One region of the Dietzia sp. 179-F 9C3 NHS genome, then DNA from elsewhere that is predicted to be linked to it. Evidence: riboswitches for the same ligand, from Rfam matches in the RefSeq annotation. Region 1 holds a riboswitch; the other holds the start of a gene.

Region 1 (3,387 bases):
CGTGGACGATGAGGCCGTCGCCCGCGTACATGCCGACGTGCGTGGCCCCCGGAAAGTAGATGACGAGGTCGCCCGGCTGCAGGTCCTGCTGCGCCACCGGGGCGCCGGCCGTCGCCTGCGCCTGACTCGAGCGCGGCAGCGTCTTGCCCTCCTGCGCGTAGGACCACACCATGAGGCCCGAGCAGTCGAACTCCGAAGGGCCGGTCGCACCCCACGAGTACGGCGAGCCGAGCCGCGAGAGCGCCACCCGCAGCGCGGCGGCGTTGACCCCGTCGACCGGCGGGGCCACGTACCCCTCCGGCATGACGGGCCCACCCGCCCAGAGCGCGCGCTGCGCCTCGGACAGGGCGTCGACGCGGCTGCGGACCTCGTCGATCCGCGCCGTCATCTCCTCGGACCGGCGGTCCAGTTCGTCGGCGCGGGCCCGGGCGTCGTCGGCCGCGGCGCGCGCGGCGTCGGAGGCCAGCCGCGCCTCCTCCCGGTACCGGGCGGCTTCGGACGAGGCCTGCCGGGACGCGTCGAGCGCGCTCGTCGTGGCGCCCGTGAGCCGCTGGAGCGCCCCGAGACGGTCCACGAGGTCGCGCGGGCTGTCCGCGAGGACCGCGGCGCGGGCGCCGTCGGTGCCGCCCCCGCGGTAGCGCATGGTGGCGATGTCGTCGACGAGCGACTGGTCCCGGAACGCCGCGCGGTCCGCCAGTGCCGCGCGCCCGGCGGCGACCCCCGCCGCCCGAACACGGGCGTCGCGGTCGGCCTCGGCCTGCTCGAGTTCCGCCCGCGCCAGGTGCAACTCTTCGCCCAGCGCGCCGGCCTCCTCGGAGAGGCGGCTCAGCTCGGCGAGATCCTCACCCGCTTCGCCGGTGGCGGGCTGGTCCGCGACGGCCGCGACGTCCCCGGGGCCGGGCGCGGCGGGCTGGGCGCTGACGGGGGCGCTCCCCACAGAGAGGACGGCCGCGACGGCGACGGTGCCGGCGGCCGCGCGGAACGGACGGGTCAGGGACACGGCGGGACCTTCGGATGAGTACTCAGGGGGACGACGACGCGGCGTGGGGGTGCCGCACGGAGCACGAGTCTACAGACAGCGGACCCCGCCGACACCCGGTTCGTGACCGGGCGTCGGCGGGGTGCCGGGATAGGTGCTCGGAGCCGCGACTCAGTAGTAGCGGGTGGCGCCGTAGAACGGCATCGAGTCGACCGGCGCGTAGCTCACGCTCGTACCGGAGTAGGGCGCGTGGACGACCTGGCCGTTGCCGGCGTAGATGCCGACGTGGGTGGCGCCGCTGTAGAAGGCCACGATGTCACCGGGCTGCAGGTCCGACTTGGCGACCGGGGTGCCGCCGCCGATCTGGGCCTGGCTGGTGCGCGGAATGGAGATGCCCACCTCCTTGTACGCCCACGACGTCAGGCCGGAGCAGTCGAAGGAGTTGGGACCGGTGGCGCCCCACACGTAGGGCGAGCCCACGCGGGTCTTGGCGGCGTCGAGGATGCGCTGGCCGGTGGAGACCTGCGGTGCCGGGTTGGCGAACTCGACGGGGGCAGCGGCCTGCTGCAGGCCGGGCGGGAGGGCGATGCCCTCGGGGACGTCGACGGTGACCTTGTTCGGCACACCCGGCAGGCGGAGCTCGGCGGGGACATCCACCGTCACGGGCGCGGCGGTCGCGGTACCGGCGGCGGCAACGGCGGCACCGGCGGCGAGCATGCCGGCCGCGGCGACACGACGACCGTTCGAGCTGGTCTTGATGCTGTGGGCTCCCACGAGAGACGAATCCTCTTTCTTCCTGGCGACACCGACCGGGTTAGCTGACGGGTTCGGACACGCAAGGCTGTCCTACGCCGACCGTGACCTGGCGGCCCTGTCGGCGATTCACCCCAGTGGAACGTGGTTCCCCGGCGAGCCTCTCGACTCTTAGGTGGTGACCCCGGCTCCCCACCGGTGGGCGGGCGATGACTTCCGAGGTCTCGAAAAGGTTACGAAACCGTCTCGTCGATGTCCAGTTGCCACGTCAGGCAGCGCCCTGGACCCCCACGATCTCGACCTCCGAGAGCAGCCCGGCCGCCCGGAGCACCTCGATCGCGGACCGGATCTCCGGCGCCAGGACATACCCACATGAGTCCGCTTCCGGCGCTTCTACCGGGACATTTTCCGCACCGAGGACGTCGATGAGGCAATCGTCGCAGCCGTGCAGCGCTCGTGGACAACGGGAGCAGTCGATCGAGAGCATGATCTATGTCACATCCCATCCCGGGCGTGTTGCCCGTTCGTTACCGTTCCGCGATTTGCGGCCCTGCCGCGGACCCTACGGTCCGGCTACGACATCCCCCGTGCGGCGGCGGAACCCTGTCGGAGGCACGGGCTACCGTCCCGGGCATGCACTACGCCACCGCCGACCCCGTGGGGATCCAGGTCGCGTTCGACGAACTCGAACCCGACCTGTCGCAGGTGACCTTCGTCGTCGTCGACCTCGAGACCACCGGGACACGGCCGGGCACCGACGAGATCACCGAGGTCGGTGCGATCAGGGTGTGCGGCGGAGAGGTCCAGGCCGAGCTGTCCACCTTCGTCGCCATCGACGGCACCCTCCCCGCCCACGTCAGCCGACTCACCGGCATCGCTCCCGAGGACCTGCACGGCGCCCCCTCCCTCGGCGAGGTGATGTCGACCTTCCTCGAATTCTCCCGCGGGGCGGTCCTCGTGGCGCACAACGCCCGGTTCGACCTCGGGTTCCTCCGTGCCGCCGCGGCCGCCGTCGACCTCGCCTGGCCCGATCCGGTGTCGCTGTGCACGCTCGCGCTCGCCCGCCGCATCCTCCACTCCGGCGAGACCCGCAGCCACCGCCTCGCCGACCTCGCGGCCCACCTCGGCGCCACAGTGCAGCCCACACACCGCGCGCTCGCGGACGCCCGCGCCACGGTCGACGTCCTCCACGCCCTCATCGCCCGGGTCGGGGACTGCGGGGTGGCGACCGTCTCCGAACTCCGCGCCTACGACGCCCGCCTCTCCCCCGACGTCCGCCGCCGCGCCGCCCTCACCGACGGCCTGCACCGCGGGCCGGGTGTCTACGTGTTCCGCGACGCGGCCGGGGGCCCGCTGTACGTCGGGTCGTCCACCGACGTGCGCCGCCGCGCCCGCTCCTACTACTCCGGCGGCGACACGCGCGGGCGCATGCGCACGATGGTCGGACTGGCGACCACGGTCGACGCCGTCCCCTGCGCGCACATGCTCGAGGCGTGGACCGTCGAGGAACAGCTCATCGACGCTCTCCAGCCGCCGTACAACCGGCGGTCCCGGAGCCCGCGTCGCGGCTGGTGGCTCGATTCGGCCCCCGACGGCTCCGCTCGGCCGCGGGTCACGCGGACCCCCGGGGGCTCCGGAGCCGTGGGGCCGTTCCG
Region 2 (3,387 bases), on a different contig from region 1:
GGCCGTGAGCTCCACCAGCACATCCGAGTCGTCCCGCCGTCGCATCCGCCCCGTGACCTGGGCGATCCTCGCCTGGATGGTGATCATGATCGCCGCCATCCTGGGGGCCTGGCAGGGTTCGGAGTCGCGGCACGGCGCGCTGCCGGAGATCACCGTGACCACCGAGCGAGGCCACCAGAAGGTCCTGCCGTTCACCGCCACGGACCTCGACGGCAACACCTTCACCAATCCCGTCGCCGAGTACCGCGTGCACGACGAGGGCGTCATCGGGGTCCGGCTGCCCTCCGAGCTCCGGCGCGCCGCGCTCGCGGTGGTCGAGATGCGCGAGAACGGCGTCCACGAGCGCGAGATCCAGCCGGGCGGACCCGGTCAGCTCCGCATCCCGGTGATGTCCGACGACCTCGGCCGGCTCGAGGGCCTGGCGATCATGGCGGGCACGCTGGTCTACAACGCCGACGGCGAGGAGACCCTCCTCAACGGTGAGTGGTCGGTGGGCTTTCTCTATGACGGCGAGGTGGACTGACCCGGTCAGGAGTCCAGGTCGCGGGCCACGGCCCGCAGCACGGACGCGACCCGGGAGGCCACCTTGTGGTCGGGCCTGCGACCCCGCCGCAACTCGGGCTGGACGGTCGACTCGAGCACCTTGATCATGTCCTCGACCATCCCGTGCAGCTCGTCGGCGGAGCGCTTGGGCCCGCCGCGGGGGGCGCGCTCCTCGGCGGCCGCGGGCTCGTCATGGACCACGACGCGCAGCGCCTGCGGTCCGCGGCGCCCGGAGACCATGTCGAACTCGACCCGCTGGCGGGGCCGCAGCGTCTCCACGCCGGCCGGGAGGGCGTCGGCGCGGACGTAGACGTCCTCGCCGCCCTCCTGCGACAGGAAGCCGAACCCCTTCTCCGCGTCGTACCACTTGACCTTGCCGCTGGGCACCGCGCTCCACCTCTCCACCGGTCGCGCGCACGCGCGTCCCTTCCAGTCACTACCGGCAACCGACTGTACCCGCGCGGGCTCGCGTCGCCCCGGCGGTCCCCGGGCGGTACCCTCCCGGTGTGAGTTCCGACGACCGGCGCGACGATCCGCGCGACCCGCACGACGACCCCTGGTCCCCGGACTCCGCCCGCGGGCCGTTGGACGGGCCGCGGCAGGACCGGGCCCGGGGGCGGGTCCTGCTCCGGGTTGCCGTCGTCCTCTTCGCCGTCGGCGTGCTGTTCTCGGTCCTCGCCGCGGTGGTGCCCATCGCCCTCGGCCGGGACGCCCCGACGGTCCTGTATCTGGGCGCCATGTTCTTCACCCCCGCCGGGTTCCTCCTCGGGCTCGCGTCGGCGTTCCTCGGCTCGCGGCCGCCCGGGGTGTGACCAATCCCACAGTTCGCCATCCCTCCTGGTAACGACGGGATAACGGCGGGGCATCCCGACCTGTCCGGCCTCGCTTTATTTCAGAATGGTGACGATTGCGCATCGGCCCGGTAGTGTCCTTCGCAGACTCGTCAGCGAGTTGGCATCGGCCGCGACACCGAACCCCGCCCAGCGGACCGATGGACAGTGATCATCCACCGGGCGGGGGCGGGGGACCCACCACGGGCCCACGTCGGGCCGGCGACCCACGGTCGCCTTGGGGTGAAGCCGCCGAGAGGCGGCCGGGCGCACTCGTCCGAACCCGACAGCTCACCCCGTAGGCACTGAGTGAAAAGGACTGACGCGTACATGACCTCGTACACCGGACGCCACCGCGCCGCCACCACGACCTCCGCCCCCAAGACGGCCGCCAAGGTCGTCCTCGCGGGCACCGCCTTCTCCGCCGCCGGCCTCGCGCTGGCCCCGGCCGCCAACGCCGCGCCGGATTCCGACTGGGACCGCCTCGCGCAGTGCGAGTCGGGCGGCAACTGGGCGATCAACACCGGCAACGGCTACCACGGCGGCCTGCAGTTCTCGCCGAGCACCTGGGCCGCCTACGGTGGCACCGAGTTCGCGCCCACCGCCAACCAGGCCACCCGCGAGCAGCAGATCGCTGTCGCCGAGCGCACCCTCGCCGGCCAGGGCTGGGGCGCCTGGCCCGCCTGCTCGGCCAAGCTCGGCCTGAACAGCGCCCCGACCCCGCGCGACGTCTCCGGCGCGCCGGCCGCTCCCGCGGCCCCGGCCGCCCCCGCCGCCCCGGCCGAGGTCACCGCCGCCGACCACGTCGCGACGCTCGCCGCCGCCGCCAAGGCCCAGGGCATCACCCTGCCGATCGAGGCCACCTACGAGGCCAACAAGGCCGCCGTGGACGAGGCCTACAAGGCCAACCAGGACGCGGTCGACGCGTTCTTCAGCAACTACCTGGGCTGATCCGGGCACACCCGGCAGACCGACGACGCGGGCCGCCGTTCCCCTCGGGGAGCGGCGGCCCGCGTCGTACTCGGTGCGCCTCAGGCGGTCACGTGGTGACCCGGGTCCGGTTGACCACGGTGTAGGGGTGCACGTAGTTGATCGCGTCCGCGGGAAGCGGGAAGGTCTCCTGCCCGAAGGGCGACAGGCCTCCCGCGACCAGCGCGGACAGTTCGGTGACCGGGTGCTCGCCGAACGAGGCGTCGGGCCAACCCGGGTTGTCGTGAGTCAGTTTCTTGGCAGCCACGTGGGTAGTCTCTCACCTCCGGCACGCTTCGTCAGCAACTGGGTCGGATCCACCCCGCCGTGTCCACCCCGCCCGTCGCGGCCTCACTAGGCTGGGAGGGATCATGACGACGACGCGCGCCCCGTCCCGGCCCGGCTCCGGCGGCGACCCCGACTTCTCGGCCTGGCTCGCCGGGCGATCCGACGACGCCCTGGTGCGCCTGTGCGAGCTCCGGCCCGACGTCGCCGCCCCTCCCCCGACCTCTCTCGAGGTCCTGTCCTCGCGCCTGCGCCTGCCCGCCTCCGCGGTCCGCGCGCTCGGCGACCTGGACTGGCCGGCTCTCCTCACCCTGTCCACAGTGGTCGCGCTCGGCGCGGACTCCGGCCCGGTCCCGGTGGTGGCGGTAGCGGACCGGCTGGGCGTCGGCGTCGACGACCCCGCGTTCGTCGCCGCGCTCGCGGCACTGCGCGAGCGGGCCCTGGTGTGGGGCGAGGAGTCCTCGGCCCGGGTCGTGGCCGTGGTGGCCGGGGCTGTGGAGAACGCTCCGGTCGTCGCGCCCGATCCCGGCGAGCCCTCCGGCGAAGCCCTCGAGGCCGCCTGGTCCGGGCTCTCGGAACCGGCCCGCGCCGTCCTCAGGGCGATCGGCCGCGGCCGCACCCCGGCGGGCGCTCTCGGCGCCGAGGCCGCGCCGACGGTCCGGGAGGCGGCCGCCGAACTGGCCGCAGCCGGCCTGGCCACCATCCGGCACGGCGACGACGGCGCGACCGTGATCCCCCACGCCCGCGCCCTGGACCGCGC

Evidence for each region. Region 1 has a riboswitch for cyclic di-AMP ahead of ACH0BZ_RS08305 (C40 family peptidase). Riboswitches for the same ligand answer to the same signal wherever they lie in the genome.
Region 2: linked by a shared signal. The riboswitch ahead of ACH0BZ_RS13535 (transglycosylase family protein) and the one ahead of ACH0BZ_RS08305 (C40 family peptidase) in region 1 are both predicted to bind cyclic di-AMP.

What each region holds. Positions count from the first base shown of each region.
Region 1 covers NZ_JBIQES010000005.1:175,082-178,468, reverse strand. Annotated here, with positions in the region: gene ACH0BZ_RS08310 (NlpC/P60 family protein) at 1-1,000, opposite strand, end outside; gene ACH0BZ_RS08305 (C40 family peptidase) at 1,151-1,753, opposite strand; cyclic di-AMP (ydaO/yuaA leader) riboswitch at 1,767-1,920, opposite strand; gene ACH0BZ_RS08300 (hypothetical protein) at 2,001-2,219, opposite strand; gene ACH0BZ_RS08295 (DEDD exonuclease domain-containing protein) at 2,366-3,387, shown strand, end outside.
Region 2 covers NZ_JBIQES010000012.1:23,743-27,129, reverse strand. Annotated here, with positions in the region: gene ACH0BZ_RS13550 (DUF2771 family protein) at 5-523, shown strand; gene ACH0BZ_RS13545 (cold-shock protein) at 529-930, opposite strand; gene ACH0BZ_RS13540 (hypothetical protein) at 1,050-1,355, shown strand; cyclic di-AMP (ydaO/yuaA leader) riboswitch at 1,533-1,694, shown strand; gene ACH0BZ_RS13535 (transglycosylase family protein) at 1,704-2,324, shown strand; gene ACH0BZ_RS13530 (hypothetical protein) at 2,413-2,610, opposite strand; gene ACH0BZ_RS13525 (helicase-associated domain-containing protein) at 2,714-3,387, shown strand, end outside.